Regions from separate parts of the Agarivorans litoreus genome, predicted to be linked through region 3. Evidence: predicted binding sites of a transcription regulator. Region 3 holds the regulator's gene; each other region holds the start of a gene.
What was found. Region 3 encodes FNR, which switches genes on or off when oxygen is low (the NO sensors DNR and NnrR bind a similar motif). Its sites were predicted from a motif close to TTGATCTAGATCAA; they were not measured.
Positions count from the first base shown of each region.

Region 1: a site for FNR is predicted at 4,076-4,089, ahead of frdA (fumarate reductase (quinol) flavoprotein subunit). Genes of this name have one in related genera too.
Region 2: a site for FNR is predicted at 1,234-1,247, ahead of K5L93_RS08735 (Hsp20/alpha crystallin family protein). Genes of this name have one in related genera too.
Region 4: a site for FNR is predicted at 5,532-5,545, ahead of nrdD (anaerobic ribonucleoside-triphosphate reductase). Genes of this name have one in related genera too.

Region 1 is NZ_BLPI01000001.1:1,563,100-1,570,786, forward strand. It holds gene mscM (miniconductance mechanosensitive channel MscM) at 1-1,464, shown strand, start outside; gene K5L93_RS07200 (SLC13 family permease) at 1,533-2,936, shown strand; gene epmA (elongation factor P--(R)-beta-lysine ligase) at 2,976-3,950, opposite strand; gene frdA (fumarate reductase (quinol) flavoprotein subunit) at 4,148-5,941, shown strand; gene K5L93_RS07215 (succinate dehydrogenase/fumarate reductase iron-sulfur subunit) at 5,943-6,677, shown strand; gene K5L93_RS07220 (fumarate reductase subunit C) at 6,680-7,069, shown strand; gene frdD (fumarate reductase subunit FrdD) at 7,079-7,432, shown strand; gene K5L93_RS07230 (hypothetical protein) at 7,605-7,687, opposite strand, start outside.
Region 2 is NZ_BLPI01000001.1:1,880,741-1,888,427, reverse strand. It holds gene K5L93_RS08740 (hypothetical protein) at 273-434, shown strand; gene K5L93_RS20170 (hypothetical protein) at 956-1,081, shown strand; gene K5L93_RS08735 (Hsp20/alpha crystallin family protein) at 1,355-1,774, shown strand; gene K5L93_RS08730 (LysR family transcriptional regulator) at 1,812-2,708, opposite strand; gene K5L93_RS08725 (MFS transporter) at 2,808-4,007, shown strand; gene K5L93_RS08720 (condensation domain-containing protein) at 4,056-5,345, shown strand; gene K5L93_RS08715 (GrxA family glutaredoxin) at 5,493-5,750, shown strand; gene K5L93_RS08710 (DUF4250 domain-containing protein) at 5,916-6,110, shown strand; gene K5L93_RS08705 (hypothetical protein) at 6,169-6,762, shown strand; gene K5L93_RS08700 (porin) at 6,972-7,687, shown strand, end outside.
Region 3 is NZ_BLPI01000001.1:4,311,837-4,319,523, forward strand. It holds gene cobB (Sir2 family NAD+-dependent deacetylase) at 295-1,014, shown strand; gene K5L93_RS19890 (glucosaminidase domain-containing protein) at 1,011-1,769, shown strand; gene ttcA (tRNA 2-thiocytidine(32) synthetase TtcA) at 1,766-2,662, opposite strand; gene uspE (universal stress protein UspE) at 2,743-3,675, opposite strand; gene fnr (fumarate/nitrate reduction transcriptional regulator Fnr) at 3,811-4,557, opposite strand; gene K5L93_RS19910 (sulfite exporter TauE/SafE family protein) at 4,626-5,291, opposite strand; gene ccoS (cbb3-type cytochrome oxidase assembly protein CcoS) at 5,275-5,448, opposite strand; gene K5L93_RS19920 (heavy metal translocating P-type ATPase) at 5,445-7,687, opposite strand, start outside.
Region 4 is NZ_BLPI01000001.1:23,776-31,462, reverse strand. It holds gene K5L93_RS00170 (electron transport complex subunit E) at 1-208, opposite strand, end outside; gene rsxG (electron transport complex subunit RsxG) at 221-853, opposite strand; gene rsxD (electron transport complex subunit RsxD) at 843-1,913, opposite strand; gene rsxC (electron transport complex subunit RsxC) at 1,906-4,236, opposite strand; gene rsxB (electron transport complex subunit RsxB) at 4,237-4,797, opposite strand; gene rsxA (electron transport complex subunit RsxA) at 4,807-5,385, opposite strand; gene nrdD (anaerobic ribonucleoside-triphosphate reductase) at 5,731-7,687, shown strand, end outside.

The sequences.
Region 1 (7,687 bases), 2.7 Mb from region 3:
CTAATTCGACGTATTGTTTACATCACTTTACCTTTACTATTTCTTCTAAAACTCTGTATTTTACAAACCAGTCAGCCTGCCTACAGTGGTTTAGCGCGTTTAGCTTTTATTGTATTGTTGCTATGGGTAGCTTACGGCTTTCACAACATTTATCGTATCGAGCTACCAGTTAACTACCACATAGACATTTTTAAAGCACCTCAGTTAGCCCGAAAGCTCATTTGGGGAGCAGCAATTAGCATCCCATTAATGGCAGCACTCGCCTCTGCAGCGGGCTTTTTTGCCACCGCATTTACCGTTTATTGGCAAGTGGTACTTAGTTTTATCATTGCCGCACTATTCCTACTGGGTTATTTACTGATTCATCGGTGGATGTTGTTACAACGCCGTCGAATAGCCTTCGACCGCGCCAAAGTGCGCCGTGCTGAAATGATAGCTCAACGTCAATCAGAAGAGGACGACCCTTCTAGTTCGAGTGAAGGAGTGATTGACGCCATTGAAGAGCCCGTGATCGACTTAGATACCATTAGCGCTCAATCTTTAGGTTTATTGCGAGCAGCACTAGTATTATCTTTAGTGTTAGTTTTATTGTTTATTTGGTCAGAAATGACCAGCGCGTTCTCATTCCTAGACAACGTTACATTATGGGAAAGCAGTTCTAGCCGTGCTGGCGTAGCTACAGTTGATGCCATTACGCTACGCTCCCTGGGATCAGCACTGTTGGTCATCTTTTTTGCGGTAGTACTTGTTCGTAATTTACCCGGCTTGTTGGAGCTAATGGTATTACAGCATTTGTCGCTAAACCCAGGCACTGGTTTTGCCATCACCACGATGATCAATTACATGGTAATACTGTTTAGTATTTTTAGTGGCTTTGGTTTATTGGGCATCGAGTGGTCAAAACTTCAGTGGTTAGTAGCTGCACTCACCGTAGGTTTAGGTTTTGGTCTGCAAGAGATTTTTGCTAACTTTATTTCCGGCTTAATTATTCTGTTTGAAAAACCGATTCGAATCGGCGATACCGTGACTATTCGCGAGCTCACCGGCACAATTTCTAACATCGAAACCCGCGCAACTACTATTGTAGACTGGGACCGTAAAGAAATAATCGTACCTAATAAAGCCTTTATTACTGAACAGTTTATTAACTGGTCGCTCACCGATCCCATCACCCGAGTGGTGCTAATGGTGCAAGTTAAACAAAATTCAGATAACCAATTAGTTCACAAACTACTACAAGAAGCCGTAGATGCAAACAGCTTGGTACTAGCCAATCCAGCACCAGAAATCTATTTTACCGAATACACTAATAACGGCATGAAATTTGAAATGCGTATCCATGTAAGTGAAATGCGCTACCGCTTACCAATGACCCATGAACTGTACACTTTGATCAACGACAAGTTTAAGGCGAATAACATAGAGATTGCCTACCCACAATTAGATATATCTCTCAATACCTAAGTATGATTTTGCTATCTTAAGGCTATAAAAAACCACTATTTCAATTAATTAGCCTAGAGACCTCGATCATGGCCTTGCAAAAACATTTCAAGCTTCTGGTTTGTTTTATTGTTCCCCTGTTAATATTGGCACTCCCCACTAGCTTAATTCCTCTACCAGAATTAACCGTGGTGCAACACCGTATTATTGCCATTTTTGTTTTGGCGGCATTGTTATGGATTTTTGAACCCGTGCCAGTATTTGCCACCTCCTTGTTAATTATCACTCTAGAACTGGTTTTTATCTCCAATCAAGGGATAAGTGCTCTCATGACGGATAGTGGTGCGGCGCCAATGGGCGAGTTAATCCCTTATACCAGTATTTTTAACGCCTTTTCTTCGCCAATTATTATTCTATTTATGGGTGGGTTTGCTCTGGCTATTGGCGCCTCTAAGTTTGAGCTAGACAACAACTTAGCCCGCGTACTCCTTAGGCCATTTGGCAAGCGCATTCCAATGATCATGCTCGGCATTATGCTAATTACTGCCGTGTTCAGTATGTTTATGAGTAACACCGCCACCACAGTAATGATGCTAGCCATAGTTGGCCCGTTAATCGCTGCAGCTCCACGTAACGATTTAGGGATGAAAGGGCTTATTTTAGCCATTCCTGTTGCTGCCAATACTGGCGGAATAGGCACCCCGATTGGGACGCCACCAAATGCCATTGCCCTTCAATATATTCCCGAAGGGCAAATCACCTTTGCGTCTTGGATGGCCTTTGGCATTCCCTTTGTTATCATTCAGCTGGCCATTGCATGGTTTTTATTGTGCAAGCTCTACCCCTCAAAAACCGGTGTATTAGAACTAAATTTGAAAGGTCATTTTCAACAAAGCACTCGCGCTTACATTGTGTATGCCACTTTTGCGCTCACCATCTTACTGTGGCTAAGCACCGCCTGGCACGGCATGAACAGTTACGTAGTGGCTATTATTCCTTTAGCGGTGTTTACCTTAACCGGAGTCATTGGCAAAGACGATCTCAAGCTATTTAACTGGGATGTACTATGGTTAGTGGCCGGTGGTATCGCCATGGGCATGGCATTAGAAAAAAGTGGCTTAGCCGCCAAAATAGCTACATCTATCGATTTTGCTAGCCTGCCCACGTTAGCGGTCATTGTGGTGCTATCGATTATTTGTGTGGTGATGGCGAACTTTATGTCGAACACTGCCACCGCCAACTTAATTATGCCCATTGCGGCGGCAGTTGCCACCAGCTTGCATGGTTTGGATGGTGACGGCGGCATCACTACTCTGCTGATTATTGTTGCCCTGTCGGCTTCCTTAGGCATGATGTTACCCGTTAGCACCCCGCCCAACGCCTTGGCTTACTCAACCGGCTTTATCGAAACCAAAGACTTAATAAAAGTAGGCGGGATTATTGGCTGCACCGGCTTGGCACTGCTGTATATCGCGATGATGGTGATCCTATAAAACCAAAAACAAATGGGAGCGCAACTCCCGTTTGTTTATTTACGCTCTGTCTACGCTAAAACTTTGCACCGCTTGAATGTTAGGTGTGCCTAACGCCAACATCAACAGGCGGTCGATGCCTAGAGCAACGCCTGCACAAGCGGGGAGGCCTGCCGCTAAAGCAGCTAAAAAATGCTGATCCACTTGCGCAGCAGCCAAGCCCATATTTTCCCGAACCTGCTGGTCTTTAGCAAAACGCGCAGCTTGCTCCTTAGCGTCGGTGAGTTCATGAAAGCCATTGGCTAACTCTACGCCTTTAAAATATAACTCAAAGCGTTCTGCCACTTGCGGATCTTTTGCTGAAATTTTAGCTAGTGCGGCTTGTGATGCTGGAAAGTGATAAACAAAACAAGGGCGCAACTGGCCAATTTTAGGCTCAACGCCCAAGCTAAATAACAGCTGTAAAATAGTGTCTCGATCAGGCTCATTCGCCACCAAGTCTTCAACTGATAGGCGTTTAGCTACTGCAACAAACTCAGCGTGGCTAGCATTAAGAGGATTGATGCCAAGGTGTCGCTCAAAGGCTTCAACATAGCTTAAACGCTCTGCCTTATCACAAGCCAATACCTCGGTGATTAACTCATCCATTTCATCCATTAAGGCAAAATGGTCAAAGCCAATACGGTACCACTCCAACATAGTGAACTCTGGGTTATGAACACGCCCAGCCTCTTCATTACGAAAAGCCTTAGCCAGCTGATAAATGCAGCCACTACCAGCAGCTAACAAACGCTTCATGTGAAACTCGGGCGAGGTTTGTAAATACAAAGGCATGGTTTTGGGTGCTGCTGGCCCCGACAAGGTTGTACTAAAGCTATGCAAGTGTACGTCACTCACGCAGGCTTGGCTTAAACAAGGTGTGTCGACTTCCATCACCTCACGTTTGGCAAAAAAACATCTGATTTTGTTAATGATTTTTGCTCTTTGCTGAAGTGATTGAATACTTGCAGAGGGTTGCCAAAGTGTTTCAGACATGCAAATTTTTTCCTGCATTGAGTTAGAAATTGTCGCGGGGTTTTATACCACTTTGCTAACAAAAGCGGGAGTTATATCTCAAAAGCTAAATTATCTCAGCAGCTTGCACAAAGTAGCGTCAATATTTGATTTTAGTCAAGCATCAAAAAGTTAATACCCGCACAATCATTGTAGGCTTATTTCGTATGGAGAAAAGCGTGGAACTAATCAAAACTGATGTCGCCATTGTTGGCGCTGGGGGCGCAGGTTTACGCGCCGCCATTGAAGTTGCAGAACAACACCCCGAGTTAGAAGTAGCATTAATTTCAAAAGTATATCCAATGCGCAGCCACACCGTTGCCGCAGAGGGTGGTGCTGCAGGTGTAGCTCAAGATCACGATAGCTTTGATAACCACTTTAACGACACCGTATCGGGTGGAGATTGGTTGTGTGAACAAGACGTGGTGGACTTTTTTGTTGAGCGCGCGCCCAAAGAACTTACTCAACTAGAACACTGGGGCTGCCCTTGGTCACGTCGTCCCGATGGCAGTGTAAACGTACGCCGTTTTGGCGGCATGAAAATCGAGCGAACTTGGTTTGCTGCCGATAAAAGTGGCTTCCACATTCTTCATACCTTGTTTCAAACTTCAACCAAGTACCCCAGCATTAAGCGCTACGACGAGCATTTTGTGCTCGACCTAGTCGTAGAAGACGGCCAAGTAAAAGGGGTTATCGCTTTAGATATCGCTGAAGGCGTAGCCAAGCTTATTCAAGCTAAGTCAGTGATTATTGCCACTGGCGGTGCAGGTCGCGTTTATCGCTTTAATACCAACGGCGGCATTGTGACTGGCGACGGTATGGCCTTGGCTTATCGTCATGGCGTAGCACTGCGTGATATGGAGTTTGTCCAATATCACCCTACTGGTTTACCCGGCTCAGGCATTTTAATGACCGAGGGCTGTCGTGGTGAAGGCGGCATTCTTACCAACAAAGATGGCTACCGTTACTTGCAAGACTACGGCCTAGGGCCAGAAACGCCAGTTGGCGAACCTAAAAACAAATACATGGAGCTAGGGCCTCGAGACCGTTTAAGCCAGTGCTTTTGGCAAGAAGCGCAACTTGGTCGCACCATTGAAGGGCCAAATGGCGACTACGTAAATCTCGACCTTACCCACTTAGGCGAAGACTACTTACTAGAACGCTTACCGTTTATTTGTGAATTGGCAAAAGCCTACATGGGCGTAGACCCAGTTAAAGAACCGATTCCAGTGCGGCCAACCGTGCACTACACCATGGGTGGCATTGAAACCGACGGCCGCTGCGCTACTTCACTAAAAGGCTTATATGCCGCGGGTGAATGTTCATCAGTTGGCTTGCATGGCGCCAACCGTTTAGGCTCTAACTCGCTGACCGAAATAACCGTATTTGGTCAAGTAGCGGGCGAATCGGCAGCACGCAATGCGATTGTGAGTGAGCATAGCGACAGTGCTTCATTGCTTGAGCAAGCAGAGCAAACTCTGGCTAAGTACCAAGCCTTAAAATCGAATCAAGGTGATGAAAAAACCTCAGATATTCGCAACGAGTTAGGTCGTACCATGGAAGCTGGCGTGGGCATTTACCGCACCGCAGAAACCATGCAACAAACCATCGATAAAATTGCCGAGCTAAAACAGCGCTACAAAAACATTAAGTTGGTAGACGACAGCGAAGTGTTTAATACCGAATGGCTCTACGCTGTAGAACTTGGTTACTTATTAGACGTAGCCGAAGCGATGGCGGTCTCGGCGATTAACCGCAAAGAGAGCCGCGGCTCGCACCAGCGTATTGATGGTTATGAGCAGCGTGATGATGTGAATTTCCTTAAACACACTTTAGCTAATTACCGCCCTGACAGTGCACCAGAGATTAGCTACAGCGATGTGAAGATCACCAAATCTCAACCTGCCGAACGTGTTTACGGCGCAGCCGCCGATGCCCAAGAAGCAGCCAAAAAACAAGCGGAGGCAAATTAACATGGCCGAAACGATGAAAATCGATATTCTGCGCTACCGCCCAGAAAGCGACAACGAGCCGGTATGGCAAAGCTACGACGTTCCTTACACCCGCGAAATGTCGCTGCTAGAAGCCTTGGCTTACATTAAAGACGAACTTGACCCTACCCTTAGCTACCGCTGGTCTTGCCGCATGGCTATTTGTGGTAGCTGCGGCATGATGGTAGATGGCGTTCCTAAGTTAGGCTGTAAAACCTTCTTGCGTGATTACCCCAATGGCATGAAGGTAGAGGCTCTAGCAAACTTTCCTATCGAACGTGATTTAGTGGTAGACATGAGCGACTTCATTGAGAAGTTAGAAGCCATAAAACCTTACATCATCAACGATAAGCCACGCGCCTTAGAAGATGGCTGTCACACCCAGTCACCTAAGCAAATGGCGCAATATCGTCAATTTTCGATGTGCATTAACTGTGGCCTTTGTTACGCGGCATGTCCGCAATATGGCTTAGACAAATCTTTCACTGGACCTGCTGCACTCGCACTATTGCATCGCTACAACCAAGACAGCCGTGACGCTGGCAAGGCCGAGCGTATGAAAATAGTCAATGCTGAAGAAGGCGCATGGGGCTGTACCTTTGTTGGTTACTGCTCGAAGGTATGTCCGAAAGATGTAGACCCAGCAGCAGCGATTCAACTTGGTAAAGTAGATAGCGCCAAAGACTATGTAATAGCCATGTTCAAGCCAGGAGAGTAAGCATGAGCAAACGTAAACCTTATGAAAGAAAAATGGGTGCAACGTGGTGGCTAAAAAACACGTTTCATACCAAATACATCATCCGTGAAGGCTCAAGCCTAGTGATTGCTATTTACAGCTTTGTATTGCTGTTTGGGTTATTTCGTTTAAGCCAAGGGGCCGAGGCCTTTAACGGTTGGCTAGCTGCAATGAGCCAACCAGGCTGGGTAGTATTTCACATACTTAGCCTTGCCTGGACGCTTTACCACAGTATTACCTGGTTTAGCTTAGCCCCTAAAGCCGCCAACATTTGGCTAGGCCAAAAGCGCGTACCCGACAGCTGGATAGTGAGTGGGATGTACGGCGCTTTGGCGGTGATTAGCTTAGCCGGCTTAATCTTGGTTTTGATTTAGGAGACACCAATGAAACGTTCTAATGAACCGGTATTTTGGGGAATGTTTGGCGCGGGCGGCATGGTTGCAGCCTTGTTCACACCAATTGCTATTTTAATCACTGGCTTACTGGTGCCAATGGGCATTATTCCCGGCGAGCAATTCTCTTATGAGCGGCTGTTGGCCTTTTCTCAACATTGGTTAGGTGCCGCGGTAATTTGGGTAGTGATTAGCTTACCACTTTGGCTGTGCATGCATCGCCTTTACCATACCCTACATGACTTCGGCATTCACGCTGGCAACTTAGTAAAAGCATTGTTCTATGGCGTAGCCTTCGCTGGCTCAATCGCCTGTGCAACATTGCTGTTACTGGGCTTAGTATAAACAGCTAAAAACAAAGTGGGCTAAGTTAATTGCCCACTTTGTTTCACCACTACATCATCCCTAACTGCTCGCAATTTATTATTGCTACCCGCTAAGTGCCTCGATAAAACATATTGCACTAATCAGCCCAAATACCAGACAAGATTAGTTTTTAACTTTAGTAAAAAATAGGCTAGCAAAGTGTCCTTGGTAAATGCTCACCACCCAATAAATGCGAAATGTTCTCGCGTTTAAACCAACGGATAAGAATGTACT
Region 2 (7,687 bases), 2.4 Mb from region 3:
AGGATGCCAATAAGCCCTTGGTTATTTGCTTTGTGCTGCCATTGGCGGTGTAATAGCGCTACTTTCACAGTGACTATCATAAGCGCCCAAAAAAACATCTAATTTGATGCCCTACTTTATTCGGAAAAGGTTATTGTATTACCTAATTACGCTTTCATTTTGCTATTTCTTGCCTTAGTTAATATCTCAGTGAAATCGCTCTCAATTACCTACTTTGCAGTAGCTTGGCGGGAATTTCTCAGGATATAATCTAACAAAAAGAGGAGACTATTTTGGGCTATTTGTTGTTGGCCTTGTTGCTTGTATTTGCTTTACCCGTGGTAAGCTTTTTTCTTGGTTATATCCATCTTTATCTAGAATATGGTGTGGTGGTGTCGGCAACCATTATTGCATTATGGCTTTTCTTCGATTTTGTAAAAATCAAAAAGCGCTAAGCCTAGCCTATGAGCGGTCTGCGCTCTAACTTCATAAATATCCTTTATGTCATTAGTCGCTATTTTGAATATTTATTCGCTTCGCTTTGTTTGGATGACTGCTTAGTGTAAGTGACTGATTCAGCTATTGTTATTTTTACTGCAAATGACAAATATAGCCAAATATATATATAGCTCGGTTTTGTCATATCAAATAGCTATAAGTGTTATTTTTCCATATTTTACTGAATTTTTAAGTTGTTGTTTTTAATGGGTATTATTTTTTGTGGATTTGGCTTGCATCCCCAAAGTGGTAAATTAGTACTTCACATTTCTAGCAAAAGCCTATAGATTACCTCCCGCAAGACTGAGCTAGATCAAGAAATGTTTGGCTAAATGGAATTTTTACTGATTATTTCTTGTGCAATTTTTATTCACTAGCTAGCCTTACTTACGCAAGTGGCAATAAGCAAAATATAACGAGAAATTAAACATAACATTTAACTTTTTCACCCTTGCAACAACTTAGGAGATTTATCTAAATGGAACAAGATCAACAACAAACGATGCGTTGTTTTGCAACTGGTAAAGGTTTTTTTGTGCGCCTTCCAATCAGTGAAGATATCGAAGCAAAAGAATGCGAATCAGATGTTGAAGCGGCCGAGTAAACTACCCCGTAGTTGCCTTTTTAACTCGTGACTCGAACTAACGCTTGTTACATCCTAAACCGCTAGCTTTGGCTAGCGGTTTTTTTATACCCGCCATTTTGCAGCATAATTTGTACCTTTTCTAAGCACCAAAACATTAGTTAACGATGAGTTTGCTTTAGGTCAAACTCGTTGGCTTTTTTGGTTTCACTCTCCAGTTAGGTTGCTTTGTCTCAACTAAAATTAGATTGAGTAAGCTGTTGTTTAGTGTTGAGCATAACTAAGGAGCTTATTATGAACATGTTACCTAGAGACCATTGGTTTGGAGAAGACCATTTATGGGAGCAGCTTTTTAGCCCACAATTTGCCATGCGTGATGATGGCTTTTTCCAACCGCGTGTCGATATCATCGACAAAGAAGATAGCTACTTATTTGTTGCCGAGTTGCCTGGTGTGGCTAAGGAAGATATTGATGTGCAGCTACACGATGGTGTTTTGAGTATTCAAGCCAAAATTGAGCAGAAACATCAACAACAGGGCGACAATGTACTGCGCAAAGAACGTCGTAGTGGCTTTTTCCGAAGAAACATTAATGTTGGTAAAGCAATTCAAGCTGAGGATATTAGCGCTGAATTAGTCAACGGCCTGTTAATGCTTAAAGCGCCCAAAGCTGTTGCTAAGGTGAGTGAAAAGCAGCAAATAGAAATTAGTTAAGTGGGAACAGCCTAGGCTGAGCAAAACAAGCTGCCAGTTATTGAAGGTTATTGCTGGCGGCTTGGCTTTGTTCACGTAAGTGCTGTAAAAAGGCGCTGATATTGGGGTTTTCAAAACGCTGAGCCGGATAATAGGCGCATACGCTGCGTTGCTCAGACAATAAGCCAGGCAGTACTTCAATTAACTTCCCGTCTAATAGATGTTGTTGTACCAGATCTTCCGATACTAATACTACGCCCATGTGGTGAACTGCTGCTTGAATGGCCGCCATAGGATCGTGAGTAACAAAGCGACAAGCTTGGTTAAGCACGGTTCCTTCATTTAGTTTTACGCCGCCTGCTTTTATTTGCCCTTGCACCAACAATAGCGGCAGAGCTTGCAGTTGCTTTGCACTTTGTATTGGGCCGCAGCTAGCCAAAAATGTGGGGCTGGCAAAACATTTCACCGCGTAATTGAATAGATGCAGCATGCGATAGCTGGCGCTATCAAAATTGTCTAGCTGGCGCGTCACTACAATATCGAGCGATAAATCTGGAATTTCCCCTGGCTCTACTTCTAATAACTCGATATTGAGGTGTGGGTGCTTGGGTAAAAATGATGCAATTAAGGGCGTTACAAATAAACTGCCCGATACCGCAGGAGCCCCAATAGAGAGGCTACCAGTTAAACCAAGGCTAGAGGGGCCAAGTTGTTGGCGCATATTATTGAACTGGCTTAACCAATCGCAGCTTTGCAAATAAAACTGCTGGCCTTGCTCGGTGGTGCGCACCCTGCGAGTCGTGCGCAATAATAATTGGCAATGCAATTGTGACTCTAACCATGAGATACGTTTACTGCAGGCGGAGGTAGTGATGTTGAGTTGCTGGGCGGCTTGTACAAAGCTGCTGCTTTCTACCACTGCTATGTAGGTTTGCACTGCGTTCAACCAATCCATATTCAGCCTCCTTGATTAATTGTTTCCTGTAAGGAAATAAATCATGTCTTTGATGAATGATTATCCGCTTTTGGCTTTGTTTTACAATGAAGAACGCTGATGTATTGGAGTTTATTAGTGAGCTATTCACGGATCCCGCTGTTTTTTTCTATTGCCTTTATCGCTTGTTCCCAATTAACCAATGGTCTGTTGACTCCTGCCTTACCAGAAATGGCCATGCATTTTGCGGTAGAAGAGCACTTAGTGCAGCGCCTTATCGTGGTGTTTATTTTGGGCTTGGGTATATCCCAACTATTTTATGGCCCGCTAGCAGATAGTTATGGCAGGCGGCGGGTATTTTGGCTGGGGCAGGCTGTTTTCCTGCTGGGTAACCTACTCACATTTTTGGGCTTTAATCATCTTGATTTGTTATTAGCTGGGGTACTTATTCAAGGTTTAGGCGCAGGAAGTAATCAGATATTGGCGCGTTGCTTAATCAGTGACAGTTATCGTGGTAAAGAGCTAAAACATGGTTTTGCTTGGTTGGGCATGGCGGCTTCGGTTATTCCTGTTTTAGGCCCGGTTATTGGTGGCATAGTGACGGCTTATTGGGGCTGGCACTATTTGTTTGTGATCATTGGTATTGCTGGGGCAAGTTTACTGGTAATTGCCGCTAAGCTGTTACCTGAAACACAAACAGAGGTAGGTCCGCCGCTTAATATGAAGCGAGTTCTAAATAACTACTTGAGTCTTGCCATTAATCGCCACTTTATTCATTACTCAAGCTTTGCTTGGATCGCCAGTATTGGTTTGATGTATATGATCAGCAGCGCGCCTTTTATATTGCAGCATGATTTTGGTTTGTCAGCCGATGACTTTGGGTTGGTGATGATAATCCCCGCAGCAGGCTTAGCTTTAGGTAGTGCCTTTACTCGCCGCTTTAATGGTCGCTGGACAGAGCAGAGCATTTTGTTGTTAGCCTCACTGTTGCCCTTTATCGCGGCGTTTATATTGCTCACCCATTCAAGCTCATTAATTTGGGTGATTACAGCAATGAGCTTAATCAGCATTAGTGTTGGGGCTATTTATCCTATTTCTCAATCTGGTTTATTTGGACACTTTTCTGGACAAGCTGGCACGGTATCGGCTTTAAGTGGTACTACCCAAATGACACTCACTGCTTTGGCGGTTGGTGTATTAACCACCGCCTTGATGCCAAGCTCGAGTGCGATGGCGATCATATTTAGCGTGATGGCTTTAGCCTTAATACTTAACATGGTGATCCAGATAGTGAAAGTTAAAGCCCCAACTATGCAATGATTGCTGCCTATTGAGTTATCTGCAGTTTACTTGCCTTAGGGGGTTATGATGACAATTCGCCAATTGGGTAAAACCGAGTCATTGTTTGCTGACTTAACCAGCAGCGGTGCCATGCTGGTAGTAAATGCGGTGACAGTAACAGGTAAGATAAACACTCACTTTATTCCGCGAATCCATCAGTTATTGCAACTTCGCCACCCGTTTTTGTCACTGTGTTTAAAACAAGTCGCGCAGCAATGGCAGTGGCAAGAGTGTGCTAGCCAACCTGAATGTGAGTTTATTCATATAGATGAAACTAAGCTGCCTTTTATGCAAGCATTAAGCGATACCATGCAGCAGCAAACCAATATTCCACTTGAAGTTGGCGGTCCGCTTTGGCGGGTATCGGTTTTGTTAGGTCAGCAGCAGTCGGGGTTAATCATCAGTATGCATCACAGTATTTGTGATGGCCTGTCGGCGGCGTCCTTGCTGGCCGAGTGGTTATTACGGCATGAACAGGTGGCTCAACAGACGGTACCCGAGATCCAAGCTTTGTCAGTGCGCGCTTGTGTGCATGATGCATTGGCACTGGATGAATACGCCATTAATGATAATCCCTTTGCAAAGCCAATTACTGCTGCTCAAGCCGGAGTGTGGTTAAATCAAACTGGCCTTAAGCAAGAGCAGCATAACAAACTAGAGTTGTTAAGCTTTAGCCAAGAGCAATCTCAGCGCTTGTTGGCGGTATGTCGCCAACACCAAGTAAGTCTAACTATAGCTTTGTATGGTGCAGCAGCAGAAGCGGCTATAGCATTGGCTAAGTCGCCTGCCATTGGGGTTAGTGCTGGTGGTAATGCTAACGTTCGGCCAATAGTGGAACCACCGGTCGACCATCAAGAGCTGGCGTGTTACGTATCAATGTTTTCTTTCGAGATTGAAGGCAAAGAACCACTAGACTTTTGGCAGCGTGTGCAGCAAATCAAACAGGCCTATCGTGAAAAAGTCGCGACGGGCTTACATTTGGTGTCGTGCAATGATAATTGGTGGAACGCGCAAGCCCCTCGCCGGGCCGATGATGAAATGCAGCAAGTGGCAGGCCGTTTCAACTGCATGCACTTATCTAACCTAGGCCGCTTAGATTCGATGTTTGCTGAATTAGATTCAATTAACATCGTGCCACAACGATATTATTTTACCGCGGCCCAGCATTTAGTAGGGGCGATTTTTTGGCTGGGTGCCCAAAGCCTTGGCGGTTGTTTAAGCATTACCGTTAATTGTGTTGAACCCATGGTAGATGAAGCGATGCGTAAAAACTTTGCAGGGCTGTTTAAGTCGCGCTTGTTGGCGTTGATAGAGTAATCCCTGGCAGCTGAAAGATTTTGCTAAGTAGTAAGTTCTATTTTCTTTGATAGATTCAACCTATCGCTAGTAATGACATATTCGATTTTTTTATTTGCTGACTAGCCGTTATAGTAAGGCTAATTCACATTGGTTTTGGAGTTTAAGATGTTTGCAGTAATTTTTGGTCGTCCTGGTTGCCCTTATTGTGTTCGTGCCAAGCAGATCGCCGAGCAATTAAGCGAAGCACACGAAGACTATAACTACCGTTATGTTGATATTCATGCTGAAGGCATCTCAAAGGCTGACCTTGAAAAAACTGTAGGTAAACCGGTTGAAACTGTACCGCAGATTTTTGTTGACGAGAAACACGTTGGCGGGTGTACCGAGTATGAAGCACTAATGCGCGAACAGTTTGATATCTAATACAAGGTTATCTCATTAAAGCCCGGCACTCGCCGGGCTTTTTGTTGCTTATCACTTAAGTAAACAAAAAAATACAGCATTGTTGCTAGCGCTTAGCTACAAAAGTGAGGATTGTTTAACTAAGCTCAAATTATCTCTATGCAGCCAATAGATGAGGAGTCGATTATGGATGCAAGCTATATGTTGAACCTTGAAGCCAATATCTTGCTAGGTATTGTAAATGAGAAGTTGCGCTTAGAATGCAATAGCCTTGAAGACTTAGCCTTAACCTTTGGATTTGAAGAGCGTTCTTTAGCCCGCCGCTTAGAAACTATTGGTTATCACTATGATGTGATAACTAATCAATTTAAGGCGATTTGAGCTTGGTTTAAGTTACTGAATGTTAGACACTGTTGATGTGTCTAACAGGAAGTGACTGATGCTAAGAAAAATAGGATTGTTATTGGCGTGCTGTGTTTCGCTGCCCGCACTCGCGGATGTAAGCATTGGTGCTGGCTATACCTTTGGCGGCGAAATGACCCACCTAGACACTGAACAGACCTACTCGGTTCGTTCGGCCCCTTCTTATATGGCCGCCTTTGATTTTGCTACTAGTCGTGGCGAAAACCGCAAGCGTGAGACTTACGAAAACTACGTGGGAGCGCTGGTGTCTTGGCAAAACACCGAGATGGACGACTCGGCTACTACTGATGTTGACGTAGTATATGCTCATTTAACCGCATCTCGCCGTTGGCAATATGAAAACTTTGAAACCTTTGCCAGCGGTGGCGCTGGTGTTACCCACTTTTCCGCTAGCCCAGGTGGTGATACCCAACGCTTTTCTATTAGCTTAGGTGGCGGTTACTTTTATCACCTCACTGAAAACCTCGATTTAAAACTAGAAGGCCGTCTATATGGCACCTTTGTTAACGATGGCTCCAAGATAGAATGCGGGCCTGGTTGCCAAGTTACATTTGTCGGTAGTTATTGGTCGCAATTAGGCCTAAATCTCGGATTGAACTACCGTTTTTAGATTTAGCTCTTGGCTATACTTTATTCTGGCATTGACTGTGACAACTCCAAGGTGTCAAATAAAATCCTTAAAAATTAAACTATTGCAAACTTTTAGATAAAGTTTCGCTGTCATTAATCTTTAATATTTCAGTCACTTCGCTGTCATTTTTCAATCCTAAGATTTGTGCAACTTTTACTTGATGTACTTCACATTTTTTAGGGATTGAAATGAAAAAGCTTACTCTTATCGCTTTGGCGGTTGCTGCTGCTTCTGGTTCTGCTAACGCTGCTAAAGTTTACGAAGATGAAAAACACGCAGTAGATCTATATGGCCGTGTATATGCCGGTTACACAGCGGGTGACGACGAAGGCCGTTCTGACAATTTTGGTGCTGACCAATACGTTCGTTTTGGCGCTAAAGTTAAATCTAAAGTTGGTGAGTCTAACTACGCTCTTGGTCGTTACGAGCTACAAATGGAAAATAACGACGAAAAAGACAACACTTCAGCAACTAAAGCACGTTTAGCTTACGCTGGCTTCGGTGGCAACTTTGGTGAAGTAACGTTCGGTCGTAACTACGGTGCTTTAGAGTTGATCGCTGATTGGACAGATTCAAGCTACGTTAACCCTTACGGTAACTCAGCTATCGGTATCAGCTCTAGCCGTGAAGAAGGTATTGGCCGCTCAAACAGCGTGCTTAAGTACGCTGGCGAGTTCAGCGGTTTTGATATTCACGCTTCTTACAAGTTTAACGATAATGAGAAAGATGACACTGGAGCTAGCCTCGACAACTCTGCTTATGGTGTTGCTTTAGCTTACACTTTTGATTTTGGCCTAGGTTTGGGCGCGGCATACAACATTGCTAATAATGGCGATGTTAAAGATAGTAAAATGGCTCTGGCAGGTATTAACTACGACGCCAACGGCGTTTATGCGGCATTTAA
Region 3 (7,687 bases):
AAGTTTTTGTTGCGCTAGATCAAGATTAGCACAGCCAGCGATAATTCCCTGATTTAGTTAGCTTAAAAGTCCTAAAAGCGAGATATGTCGCAAAAGTTGGATTTTGAAAGGCAGTATGGAAGGAGAAACTAGATATTCTAATTTATGTCGAAATTCCTACTGGTTAGTATGTTAATTCTTAGTTACAAATGTACATTTTGTTGTATGTTACAACTTAAGTCGGATGGGGTCTTATGCTGAGTTACTATATATTTATAGTAGCTTCTACCTGAAATCGATGAAAAGAAGATGAATATGAAAAAAAATGTCATTGTTTTAACCGGAGCTGGCGTTTCTGCTGAGTCTGGCATCCAAACATTTAGAGATTCTGATGGTCTTTGGGAGAAACATCGAGTAGAAGACGTAGCAACACCAGAAGCATATCAACGCTCTCCAGACTTTGTAGACCAGTTTTATAATTTACGGCGCAGACAATTACAAGAAGAGAATGTGAAACCAAATCCTGCACATTACGCCTTAGCAGAACTGGAAAATCACGAAGACATAGAGTTATTGATTATTACTCAAAACATCGATGATCTACACGAGCGAGCGGGCAGCAAAAATGTCTTGCACATGCATGGCGAATTGCTTAAAGCACGCTGCCCAGTAAGCAATCAAACTACTATATGGAAGGAGGACTTGGGCAGTCATGTATTGTGCACTTGTTGCCAGTTCCCAACGCGGCTTAGGCCCCATGTAGTGTGGTTTGGTGAAATGCCAATAGGTTTAGATAGAATTTATCATCAGTTGAATCACTGTGATATATTTATGGCAATTGGAACATCTGGTCATGTTTTTCCGGCTGGCGGATTTGTTCATGAAGCAGCAAGTCACGACGCGCGCACTATTGAACTAAATCTTGAGCCGTCGGAAATGCAAAGTGAGTTTGGCGAACGTTATTATGGTCCTGCCAGCGAATTGGTACCAGAGTTTTTAAACGAACTCACCTCAAACCTAAGAGCTAATACTTGAAAAGAATAATCGTATCGGGATTACTAGCAGCATTTTTAATCGGATGTGAACAATCCCCAGAACAACAAGCGCAATCAAAAAACCTACCTCCGTTTGACGAAATAGAAAATGTTCAACAAAAAAAACAAACATTTACCAGTTTCATTACTCCGCTTATAGAAGCAAGTAATAATAAAATATTAAAGCAACGGGCAGAGGTAGAGGTTATAAGTGCTAAGTTAGTTAATGGTTCAAATCTATCTAGTAAACAAAAACAAATATTAAGCCAACTTACAGAGCTTTATCGAGTAGACCAATCATTAGATGAAAAATCCCAAGTTCAACACTTACTCGTTAAAGTAGACCTGATTCCACCAGCTTTGGTACTTGCACAGGCCGCAAATGAATCGGCTTGGGGAACGTCGCGATTTGCCCGTGAGGGTAATAACTTATTTGGACAGTGGTGTTATAAGAAGGGCTGCGGTTTAGTTCCTTTGAATCGAAACGATGGGGCTAACCACGAAGTAAGAAAATTCGATAGCGTGTATGAGTCGGTGAGTGTTTATATGAATAATCTCAATAGCCACCCGGCCTACAAGGGTTTTCAATTACAACGTAGTCTTGCTCGTGCGAGAGGTGAATTAGATGCCATCGAATTGGCTACACAACTCAGCAGCTACTCGGAACGCGGTCAAGCTTATGTAGAAGAGCTGCAACAAATGATGAGGGTTAACCATGAGCTTTGGCCAACCCGTACTCCTATTGTTGCGGGTTAAAGCTCTACTACTTGTACAACACTCGCTAAGCTGGCTTGGCTTGGCGGGTTTTCTAGTTCTGGCGCATCAAAACCAATGTCACCACCATCAATAATCCCGCTTTCGCGGTTTATTGACTTAAAGTCAAATTGTTGATGGTCAAGTAGATGAGAAGGCACAACGTTTTGCACTGATCTAAACATTGATTCGATTCGACCAGGAAAACGCTTTTCCCAATCGTTTAGCATTTGCTTAATCGCCTGGCGTTGTAGGTTTTCTTGGGAGCCACAAAGGTTGCAAGGAATGATGGGAAACGCTTTTAGCACTGCATATTTTTCCATATCACTTTCTTTGCAATAAGCCATAGGGCGAATAACCACATGTTTGCCATCATCGCTGACCAGTTTTGGCGGCATGGTTTTAAGTTTGCCACCATGGAACATATTCAAAAATAACGTTTCTAATATGTCGTCTCGGTGATGACCTAAGGCGATTTTAGTTGCTCCGAGTTCCGTTGCTGTTCTATACAAAATACCTCTACGCAAACGTGAACATAGCGAGCAAGTTGTTTTACCTTCTGGTATTTTGTCCTTAACTATTGAATAGGTGTCTTCTTCCACGATCTTGTATTCAACACCAAGACTTTTAAGGTATTCAGGCAAAATGTGTTCGGGAAAACCAGGTTGTTTTTGATCTAAATTGACAGCAACAACATCAAAGTTTATCGGGGCGTGGGCGCGTAAGTTTAAAAGTATGTCTAGCATGGCATAACTGTCTTTACCACCAGATAAACAAACCATTACTTTGTCGCCATCTTCAATCATGTTGTAGTCGGCAATAGCCTGTCCAACATGACGTCGAATTCGCTTTTGTAGCTTGTTGTGGTTGTATTGTTGTTTTGCTGTAACTGACATAGTGTGTTCCCAATAAAAAAGCGGGGCTATTATATAACCCCGCCTTGCTTAAGCAATGTTTAACGTTAGTTTAGCCTTATCTATTTTTGAAATGGACTCACAAAATTTTGTGGTTTAAGCGCCAATAGATCGCAGTCTAGTTGATCGATAACGTGTTCCGCTGTATTACCAATCAGTGCCGCACTAAAACCGCTTCTACCCGAGGTACCTAAAATAACAATTTCTGCATCTATTTCATTTGCTACTTCGGGGATTACATCGTCAGGCAAACCTTCCTCAAGGTGCGTGGTGACCGCTTGCTCAAATTGTTCTTCAACAAATTTATTAAGCGCGGTTTTATGGTACTCCATAACGTTTTTGTTGTACTTAAGTGGGTCAAAGTCTGGCAGTTCGATGGCAATGTTTACTGGGGCTGCTGGATAAGCTGTTACCACATGCAAATTAGCTTCTAGTAATTTGCTCAGGTCTTTTGCTTCATCGGCAATTTTCACATTTAGCTTATGGTGCTCTTCATCCTCTGCGCCAGCGTGAATAGCGGCAACAATTTTACCGTTAGTGGGCCAATCATGGTCTTTTACCATTAATACTGGTGTGGGACATTTGCGCAAAATATGCCAATCGTTAGGAGTAAAAATAATCGATTGTAATGTTGGATGAGGGTGAGTCGCTTTTACCACTAGGTCATGACCAAAATCCAAAACTTCTTCAATCACGCTTTCATATAAGCGATTATTCCATACAACTTTGGTTTCGATTTCTATCCCAGCGGTGTCTGTTTCGGCAATTATTTCACTCAACCAAACATTACGTTCTTCTATTACACCCGAGCGCATTGCTTCACGTTCTTCGCCAGAAAGCATCGAAGTCATTTCGTAAGAAAAGTCGTAAATAGTAAGTAGAGCTTTTATTTTTGCTTTGTCTTCTTTTTGGGCAAGAAACACCGCGCGAGACAAGGCCGCCTGGGTGTCATGTAGAGGGTCGATGACCACTAAAATATTACGATACTTAATCATAAAGCAGCTCCTAGAATCTTCTGGAATAGCTACTTAACTTTAGCTTAAATTGGTAGGAATAAATTAGATATAGTTAACACTGACCTAGATTTTTTTTGATAGATTGATGTAAATCAGGTCAGTGTTATTAGGTAGTTAGCTTTGCTTAGTACCGGCTAGTTGGCGCAGTGCATCACGATCAGTGATTGAAATGTATTTACCTTTTACTGCGATCATGTCGGCTTTTTGGAAACGACCAAGTAAACGGGAAATGGTTTCTACAGTTAGTCCCAGATAGTTTCCGATATCTCCACGAGTCATGGTTAGACGAAATTCTCTTGGAGAGAATCCTCGCTCCGAAAAGCGTTGTGATAAACCATAAATAAAGGCAGCTAAACGTTCTTCAGCATTCTTTTTGCTTAGTAGCAAAATCATTTCTTGGTCTGCAACAATCTCATTACTCATTAAGCGCATCATTTGACGGCGTAACTTAGGCATTGTGGCAGACAGTTCATCCATGGTGTCGAAAGGAATTTCACATACCATGGATGTTTCAAGAGCTTGGGCAAAACTAGGATGCTCTTGGCTATTAATGGCGTCGAAGCCAACTAAATCACCAGCCAAGTGGAAGCCGGTAATTTGCTCATCACCTTGTTCGGTGATTGTGTAGGACTTAATTGTACCTGAGCGGATAGCGTATAAGCTTTTTAGCTTATCGCCAGCGGCAAATATTTCTTCGCCTTTCTGTATAGGCTTTTTACGCTCGATAATACTATCTAAGCGATCTAGCTCTGTCTCATTAAGAGAGAAAGGGATACATAACTGGGCAATACTGCAATCTTGGCAGTGAATTTCACAACCACCAGTTTGGATTCTTTGACTAGCTTTTGGGTTAATGCTCATACTCAAACTATGCTATAGGAGTTCGAGGCAATTCTACTCTTTATGTAATAAATTTTCTAGATCTATTGCTACAACAATGTAACAACTTGGTAGATCCCTAAACTCAAAACACTCAGTCCTGAACAAACTTGTAATATGCGATTTGTCATTAGTTTGGTTAGTTGCTGGCCCAGTAATACAGCCAACAGCATCACGCTAAACGTACCTAAACCAAAACTAAACATTACACCCGCTCCGTTTAGCCAATTTGCTTGGCTAGCACTTAATACCAAAGTTGAATAAACCAAACCACAGGGTAGCCAACCCCATAACATGCCTAATGGTAAACTGGCTGCTGGGTGCTGCAGTGCCAACATCTTGCTTGCCTTGGGTTGAACCTTTGACCATAAGCCTTTGCCAAGTAGTTCCACTGGCGTGAGAATTGACCACCATCGAGTAAGGTGTATGCCGAGTAAAATGAGCATTATTGCAGCGAACCACTGTAAAACTACTAGCATATAAAGCGATTGATGAACCTGGCTAATTGCTTGGATGGAACCAGCAACAATAGCACCGGCAATAGAGTAGCTTAGGATCCGACCTAGGTTAAAACCAATACTTACTAAAAGCTTATTGGAAGAGTTATTGGCACGAGAACCTAGTATGCATGCGATTCCGCCACACATTGCAATACAGTGGGTAGCGCCAAGAAGGCCGGTGATAAAGGCTGCTACAAAATCAGTCTGTAGAATCATTGTCTTGTTTGGTTTTGTTCTTATCATCAAACAAAATGTTAATACCTTGGCGGTCTAAATCTTCAAATTGCTCGCTTTTAACTGCCCAGAAAAATATACCAATTCCTACACATACAAAGATCAGGGCGATGGGGATCAAGACAAAAATAATACTCATTGCTTGTTTAACCTTAAGGAATTAGTGAGAACCGCCAAGGATGATAATGACATCCCAATAGCGGCCATATAAGGAGTAACTATTCCGGCCACTGCTAAGGGTAAAATTAAAGCATTATACCCTAAGGCCCATGCCAGATTTTGAGCAATAATCTTTTTAGTCTTTTTGGCAAGATCCATGGCGGAGAGCAAAGTGGAAAGCTTGCTACCCAACAATACAGCGTCAGCACTCGATTTTGCAATGTCGGTGCCCAAGCCCATAGCAACTGATAGCGGTGCGGCGGCCAAAACTGGACCATCGTTTACTCCGTCACCAAGCATTAATAGGTGAGGGGAGTTTTGCGTTTTAGTTTTAACTACTTCGAGTTTTTGTTGTGGTAAAGCCCCGCTAGCGATGTCGGTTATATGTAACTGTTTTGCAACATATTCCACTTGGGCGGAGTCATCCCCAGTTAACATCGACAGTGAAATACCTCGAGCCTTTAAACCCTGTGAAAAACTAACCGCGTCTTTTTTGATGGTATCTGAAAGATAAACTCTAGCAGCCAATTTATCTTCGACCATTAACACCAATTCGAGCATTCCGGCTATTGGCTCAGCAGTTTGATCACAAAAGGAAGCTTTACCGAGTTTCAGCTTTTTACCGTCGACTTCTCCACTTAAGCCTAAGCCAGTATGGTGCTCAATATTAGTTGCAGCGTAGCCTTGGTATTCGCTGAAGGCATTGGCAATTGGATGGGAGCTTTGTGCTTCTAAAGCTCCAATCAGATTAAGAGTTGTTATTTCATTAAAATCACCAAGGCAAATTACGTGTTTTATCTGTAACTTACCCTCGGTAAGTGTGCCTGTTTTATCAGATACTACATGCGTAACTTTGGCCAAACTTTCTAACACGTGTCCCCGTTTAACCAATAAGCCCGTTTTTGATAGTTTGTGTGTAGCTGCAGTTAGTGCTGCCGGGGTTGCTAAAGATAAGGCGCAGGGACAAGTCGCAACCAAAACCGCCAAGGTGATCCAGAAAGCATTTTCAGGTGAATGAAAATGCCAGTAGGTGTAGGTTAGTGCAGCAATCACCAACAAACCAAAAACAAAGTAGCGAGCCACGCTATCGGCTATTGTTGCTATCTTAGGTTTTTCACTTTGAGCCTGCTCTTGCAAACGCATGATATTAGCAATAAAGGTGTTTTGAGATACCGCTTCAACTTCTAAATGAACGGTTTGTTCATGGTTAATAGTACCGGCAAAAACCTTACCACCTAGCTTCTTTGTGATAGGTAATGATTCGCCGGTAAGCGAAGACTCATCGAATTCACTCTCTCCAAACACTACTTGTCCATCAGCTGGCACCACTTCGCCGGGTAAAATAACAATGATGTCTGATTGTTTAAGCTGGCTCGCCGCAACCTTTTGTTGCTGTCCAGTCTCATCAATTCTCATGGCCAACTTAGGTACTAGCTTAAGCATATTTGAACTGGTTTCGCTGGCCTTGCGTCTAGCTCGCAATTCGAGAAGCCGGCCCAGCAATAACAAAAAAGTGAACATGGAAACCGATTCAAAATAAACTTCACCGGTGCCGTTTACTGTGGCATAAAGCGAAGCACTATAGGCGCCTAATAAGGCAATGGAAACGGGTACATCCATATTGAGCGTTTTAGCTTTGAGGCTTCGATAAGCACCAAAATAAAACGGCTGTGCAGAGAACAGTAATACTGGGGTTGCCATAATAAGACTAACCCAGCGAAAGTAATCTCGATAGATAAGCTCCATGTCTTCAAACAGGTCGCCATACAGGGCGATAGCAAACATCATTACTTGCATGGTGGCTAGGCCGGCTACACCCAATTTGAGTAAATGACTGCGGTATAGCTTTCGATCTATCTCTTCTTGCTTATCTGTTTGAAAGGGATTGGCGTTATAGCCAAGCTTATGAATACTTTGTAGTAATTGACTTAACTTAACTTGTTTATCATCCCACACAAGCGTCGCTCGCTGGGTGGTCGAGTTAACATGAATTTTTTGAACACCTGGAATATTCGATAACTGTTTTTCGATTAACCAAGCACAAGCAGCACAGGCGATCCCTTCGATAGAGAGTAAAACTTCCTTGCTGTTTTCATTCTGTGCAACAAACTCTAGCTGAACGCTTTCGTCATCATATTCCAACATTTTAACCAAGGCGTCTGGTACTAGCCCTTGAGCACTTGGGGCGGCAGCTGTTCTATGTTGATAATAATCTTCTA
Region 4 (7,687 bases), 4.3 Mb from region 3:
GAATGCGGATCTCTTTAGCTACCCATTTACGAATCAGTGATACCGTTGTGTTTGAGGCTATCAGTACCAGCATGGTGGCAACACCCAGGCCAAGTGCATTGGTCACCGTTGAAGTAACCGCAAGAAGAGGGCACAGACCGAGTAATTGAACTAAACCAGGATTGTTTTTCCAAAGGCCTTGCCAAGCTAATTGTTTATATTCGCTCATCAAATAACTCCTTTAACAATCAGTTGCATTGTCATCAATGCTTTGCTGATTTGTGGCGTGATAAATCAACACGTTTTTCACCGCTTTAATGACTGCACGTGGCGTTATTGTAGCGCCAGTAAAGGCGTCAAACTGGCCACCGTCTTTTTTTACAGCCCACCGCGGATCTTTGTCGTCCATTAAACGTTGACCATTAAACTGGTAAATCCAATCTGATTTTCTGGTTTCAACTTTATCACCTAAGCCTGGTGTTTCGTTATGCTGTACAACACGCACACCGCTAATAGTTGAGTCTGCATTTAAACCTACTAGCAGGCGAATTTCTCCGCTGTAACCATCTGGTGCAATGGTTTGATAAACGTAAGCTGCTGTTTGTTGATTTAATTCAATAAGCCGGATGGTTTGGTCTTTATCGTTGCCTAAAAACTGTGGCTCGTTAACTACTATGCATCGTTGTTGGTAAGCACTCTTGGCTAACTCTTCAGATAAGACTTCATTGGTTGACCTAATCAGTTGTGCTTTAACCTGTTGCTCGATTCTTGGCTCTGTAAAGTAATTAACGATGACCACTAATAAGGTGCAAGCAAAGGCGAATAAGGCCAACATCCCCGCATTTTTAGTCATTGATTGGCGCTTAGTTGTCATTACTATTTCCCTCGCCGTAACCATATACTCGGGGCTTGGTGAAGTGATCTATCATTGGCACTGCCATATTAGCGAGTAATACAGCAAAGGCGATTGCGTCTGGATAGCCGCCATAATTTCGAATAACAAATACCAATAACGCAACCAAGCTTGCGTAAATAATCCTACCTAGGTTACTCGTTGCTGCGCTTACCGGGTCGGTCAATATGAAAAATGCCCCAATCATGGTTGCGCCGGAGAATAGTTGCAGCAGCACTGGAATTGAATGATCAGGGTTGATGGCTGCAGAAAGGAGACTCAACACAAATAGGGTGGTCAAAAAAGCCAAGGGAATATGCCAGCGAATCACCTTTAAGTAGATAAGCGCAAGACCTCCTGCTAAATAGGTTAAATTAATCCATTGCCAGCCAATTCCTGCAAAACTACTATAAATCTCATGGCTTGATATTTCATTGGATGTGAAACCTAAAGTAAGTTGAGTTTTCATCTCATCAAGCGGTGTGGCAATGGTATGGCCATCGATGCTGGCAATTTGTTTAATGCTAAAGCCGTCTAAGGTAAACCCATTAAATATGAGCGATAAGCCGTCGATGCTAGATAAGCTTTCAACTAACAGACTTTGTGGAGGCATCCAGCTTGTCATGGTTACCGGAAAAGAAACTAATAAAAGCACGTAGGCAGCCATAGCAGGGTTAAAAATATTATGCCCTAGACCGCCATATAAATGCTTAACGACAACAATCGCAAAGCAACTGCCAATAAGCGCTATCCACCAGGGCGCATAGGCTGGAAGTGCCAAACCAATCAAAATGCCGGTAACTAGCGCGCTGTTATCACTTAAGGTCGGCCAAACCGGTCGCTTACGTAATATAAGCACCAAGGTTTCACTTAGCACCGCTACCATAGATGCCAGTAATACTTGGGTTATGGTGCCTATTCCAAAATGAAAGCTTTGAACCAATAAACCTGGCAAAAGACAAAGAATCACCCAAAACATCAAAGTTTTTGTTTTTAAGGGCTTTCTAACGAAAGGTGAACTTTTTATGTTAGTGCTATTCATTGGTATCTTTCTCTTCGCGCTGTTGCTCTGCTAGTTTTTTAGCTTTAGCGCGAGCAACTGCTGCGGCGACTGCAGGGTTAACTTTTTTGGCTGGCTTTTCTGGGGTTGCGGGAGCTTCAGTTACGGCCTCAGCTTTTTTATTGGCCTTAGCTCTTGCAACCGCTGCAGCGACAGCCTTAGCTTTAGCGTTGTTGTTGCTAGTAGTACTATCTTGAGTATTTTGTTGAAGCGATTGCTCGGTAGCGAGAGGGACCTCAACAGCTTCGTTATCCTGATTATTTATCTTGCCAGCATCAACAGAATCGCCGGCTGCTGCTAGCGCGGCTTTTTTTGCTTTAGCTCTGGCTATTGCTGCGGCAACAGCAGAGTTTGCCGAAGATTTAGCCGCAGCCTTATCTAGATTGTCGTCGGCTTGATCCGCACTTACCTCTTGGCTAGCTAGTTTTTTTGCTTTAGCCCGTGCGACAGCGGCGGCTACGGCCGGATTAGTGGCTGTTGTTGGCTGCGATTGTTGCTGAGCTTGTGCTTTTTTCGCTTTAGCTCTAGCAACGGCAGCAGCCACAGCTGGATTACTTGATTCAACTGTGTTGTCTTCAGCGGTAGTTTCGTTATCTTTATTTTGTTGTTTCTTGGCTTTAACGCGTGCGATAGCCGCTGCTACTGCCGGGTTAGCGTTGGCTTTATTCTCGTTGGCTTCTTTTTGAGCTCTTCGCTCAGCTTTGCGAGCTTCTCTAGCGGCTATGGCCGCTTGGTTATCTGGTATCCATTCACCAGTTTCATCTTGTTTTGCTGCTGGAATGGCGGCTTGTTTGTTTTTGACTCTTGCTAAGGCCGCTGCGACAGGGTCAGGTTTATTTTGCTTAGCGCTGTCTTCTGCTTGCGCTTGTCTACGTAAAGCGGCTTGTTGGTGTTTCGCTTTACGTTCTAATTTGTCTTTTTCTAAACGAGCTTGGCGAGCATCGAAGCGTTGTTTGGCTATATCGGCTTCTTTTTGTGCAATATCTTCGCTGCGTATTTTGGCTTTTGCAGTTCGGTAGTGTTGCACCAAAGAGATTTCGCTTGGACAAACAAAGGCGCAGGCTCCACATTCAATACAATCCATTATATTGAAATCTCGCGCTTTATTTAGTTCGTCCCCTTTAGCATACCAATATAGCTGCTGAGGTAGTAAACCCATTGGGCAGGCTTGAGCACATTCACCGCAACGTATACACGGTGATTCATTTTCAGCAGCCATAGGGTTGTTAACGATCAGACAGTTAGTAGTTTTTACCACTGGTGCTTGGTTGCTAGGGAGCATGAAGCCCATCATCGAACCGCCCATAATGGTTGGCGTGTTAGGCTCACCCTGTAGCTTCTTGTTGATCACATCGCTTACTGCTGTGCCAATCGGTACCCAGTAATTGCTCGGACTAGTAACTAAATCACCGGCAAGGGTTACAATTCTAGAAATTAGCGGCTCGCCAACAGTGACAGCTTGATGCACGGCGTAAGCAGTGCCTACATTTTGTACCAGCATGCCTAAGTCTATTGGGAGCTGGTTGGCCTTAACTTCCTTACCAGTAAGCACTTGGATAAGTTGCTTCTCCCCGCCAGAGGGGTATTTGGTAGGAATGCTTCGAACGATGATATCTTGATTACTAACTGCTTCTAACGCTTTAATGGCTTTAGGTTTGTCATCTTCGACGGCAACTATGGTAAGCGCTGGCTTGAGTACTTTTTGCAGTAAGGCCACACCACCGATAATCTCAGCGGCATAGTTCTGCATTAAGCAATCGTCAGCTGAAATATAGGGCTCGCATTCGGCGCCGTTTATAATCAGCACGTCTAAAGGCTTATGCGGGGTGATCTTTAAAGCAGTAGGGAAGCCAGCGCCCCCCATACCGGATATCCCGGATAAATGAACGCGTTGGCAAATCGTTTCAGGGTTTAATTCTTCATCGGATAAGGGCTGAGGCCACTGCGCGTCTTGTTGCTCTTTGTCTACGCGAATAACGACACTTAATTCAGGAATGGCTGAAGCATGCGCAGAAACTCTTGGTTCAATCGCGATGATTTCACCGGAAAGGGAAGCATGAACGGGAGGCGCTTGAAAGAACTGAGATTCGGTTAAGGCTTGTCCGCGTAATACTTTATCACCTACTTTTACGAGTAGTTTGCCCGCGCTGCCAATATGCTGTTGCACAGGTATGCTTAACTCGTTAGGCAAGTCAATTTTTTCAGGCTTACCACAGTTGATATCCTGCTTATTGGTTTCTGGGTGAACCCCACCTTGATAATTCCAGATGAAACCTTGTTTAATTTTGTCTAACCACGCCACCATCTATTTTTGTTCCTCGATGATTGCGACATCAATTTGATTCAATTTCCAATCCCAGTTTTTAGTGGTAGTTGGTATCGGGCGCATTTCAATACAATCAGTTGGGCAGGGGGCCACACAAAGCTCGCATCCGGTACACTCTTTAGTAATAACGGTATGCATATGTTTATTTGCACCCATAATGGCATCCACAGGACAAGCTTGAATGCATTTAGTACAACCGATACACGCATCTTCTACGATATAGGCCACTTTCTTTCGGTCATCTTCTTTTACGGCTGACTCATCAAGAGGGATCGCTTCAACCCCAAGTAACTCAGCAAGCTTTACTACTGTCTCTTCACCACCCGGTGGGCACTTGTTTATGGCTTCGCCGTTGGCGATGGCTTCCGCATAAGGGCGACAGCCAGGATGTCCACATTGTCCGCACTGTGTTTGAGGTAGTAGTGCTTCCACTTGATCGGCAATTGGGTTGCCTTCAACTTTATATTTAATAGCGGCATAACCCAGTATTCCGCCAAATACCAAGGCTAGGAGGGTGATGGCAATAAGTGCTTCTAACATCTAAACATACTACTTAATTAATCCAGTAAAACCGACAAAGGCTAAAGACATTAGCCCCGCTGTGATCATGGCGATCGCTGCGCCCTTAAATGGCAGTGGGATATCCGCTACCACTAGACGTTCACGCATTGCTGAGAACAAAATTAACACTAGTGAGAAACCCGCTGCTGCACCAAAACCATAGATAATTGATTCAAATAGATCATGCTGCTCATTAATGTTTAGTAGCGCCACCCCTAATACTGCACAGTTAGAGGTGATAAGCGGTAGGTAAATGCCTAATACACGGTGTAGTGCAGGGCTGGCTTTTTGCACAAACATCTCGGTAAATTGTACTACTACGGCAATCACTAGAATAAAACTCATGGTACGCAGGTACACAATATCTAGTGGCAATAAGATATATTGCTCAACAAGATAGGAACACATAGATGCTAGTGTAAGAACAAAGGTCGTTGCTAATGCCATGCCTATAGCAGTTTCAACTTTGCTAGACACACCCATAAATGGGCATAAGCCCAAGAACTTAACTAGCACAAAATTGTTAACCAGTACGGTACTGATTAATAACAATAAATATTCAGTCATTAAAATTAGAAGCAGCGAAACGAGCCGCTATTATCCTTGTTTGTGATGCGTATAACAACCGTGAGTTCAATGTGGGAAAGGCACTAAAAATTTGCTGTGAGTTGTGGGTCATTTTTACACGATCAAATTTACTTTTTACGCTTCGGTTGATCTCGATCATTTGTATTTGCTTTATCCTTAAAATCTCTCGACTACTATATCTAGTGGGAACTAAAATCCTTAACCACAATATATGGATAACCATCACATTGGATGCTTTTTTGAGCGTTTCTTTGTTAGAAGCCTTTAGTGGCGCGGGTTCCACAGTTTTTTATTTAATGAGTGAGTGAAATTGGAGCGTAAATCGTGAAAACAGTCGTGATAAAACGAGACGGAAGCCGTGTACCTTACGACGCAAAGCGGATTGTTGATGCAGTGCTAAAAGCAGCTGAAGCTTTAGGTGTTAAGGACAACCTAGTTGCATTACAAATTGCCCAACAAGTAACAGAGCAGTTTTTGAACTTACCTGAAGTAGATATCAACGATATTCAGTCATCTGTTGAAAACTACTTAATGGAAAGTGATAACAAGACTTTAGCACGTGCTTACATTGAATATCGACACGACCGCGACGTTGCTCGTGAAAAGCGCAGCGTGTTAAATGCTGAGATCCGTGGTTTGGTTGAACAAAGCAACGCAGCGTTACTAAACGAAAATGCGAATAAAGATAGCAAGGTTATTCCAACTCAACGCGATCTGTTAGCTGGCATTGTTGCAAAACACTATGCTAAAACGCATTTACTTCCGCGAGATGTAGTTAAAGCCCACGAAACTGGCGAAATTCACTTTCACGATTTAGATTACGCACCGTTTTTCCCAATGTTTAACTGCATGCTTATCGACTTAGAAGGTATGTTAACCGGTGGATTTAAGATGGGTAACGCTGAAATTGAAACCCCAAAATCAATTTCAACAGCAACTGCAGTTACCGCCCAAATCATCGCTCAGGTTGCCAGCCATATTTATGGTGGCACGACGATTAATCGTATCGACGAGATTTTGTCTCCTTACGTCACTAAAAGCCATGAAAAGCACTTAGCTACTGCTAAAAAATGGCAAATAGCCGACGCCGAAGCTTACGCTAAAGCGCAAACTGAAAAAGAGTGTCATGATGCGTTCCAGTCTTTAGAGTATGAAGTAAATACCCTACACACTGCGAATGGGCAAACCCCATTTGTTACCTTTGGTTTTGGCTTAGGCTCTTGCTGGGCCTCGCGATTAATTCAGCGTTCAATCCTAGAGAACCGTATTGCCGGGTTAGGTAAAAATGCCAAAACAGCAGTATTTCCAAAGCTGGTATTTGCTATTAAAGATGGTTTAAACCATAAAAAAGAAGATCCAAGTTACGATATTAAGCAGTTAGCTTTAGAGTGTGCATCAAAACGTATGTACCCAGATATTCTAAACTACGACAAAGTTGTCGAAGTAACGGGCTCATTTAAAACACCTATGGGTTGTCGTAGTTTCTTAGGTCACTATCAAGAAGAGGGTAAAGATGTTCACGATGGTCGTAATAACCTCGGTGTAGTGAGCTTAAACTTACCTCGTATTGCTATTGAAGCTAAAGGTGATGAACAACGTTTCTTCGAACTACTTGAGCAGCGTTTAAGTGTTGCAAAACATGGTTTAGATAGCCGCATCTCTCGCCTTAAAGGGGTAAAAGCCAAAGTCGCCCCAATCTTATATATGGAGGGCGCTTGTGGCGTTCGCTTAAATGCAGAAGATGATGTATCAAAAATCTTTGAAAATGGCCGCGCGTCAATTTCTTTGGGTTACATCGGTTTGCATGAGACTGTGAACGCGCTATACGGAAACAATGAACACGTTTACGACAATAAACAGTTACAACAAAAAGCGATAGGTATTGTTACTGCATTAAAACAAGCTACTTTACGTTGGGAAAAAGAAAGTGGTTACGCATTTAGTTTATACAGTACCCCAAGTGAAAACCTATGTGATCGCTTCTGTCGTTTAGACGCGAAAAAATTTGGTGTAATTGAGGGGGTAACAGATAAAGGTTACTACACCAATAGTTTCCACTTAGATGTAGAAAAGAAGGTTAACCCCTTCGACAAAATAGATTTTGAACAGCCATACCCTTCAGTCACTAGCGGCGGATTTATTTGTTACGGTGAATACCCAAACATGCAGCACAATACCGAAGCCTTAGAGGATGTGTGGGATTACAGCTATAGTCGTGTTCCGTATTACGGCACCAACACGCCAATTGATGAATGTTATGAGTGTGATTTTACCGGTGAGT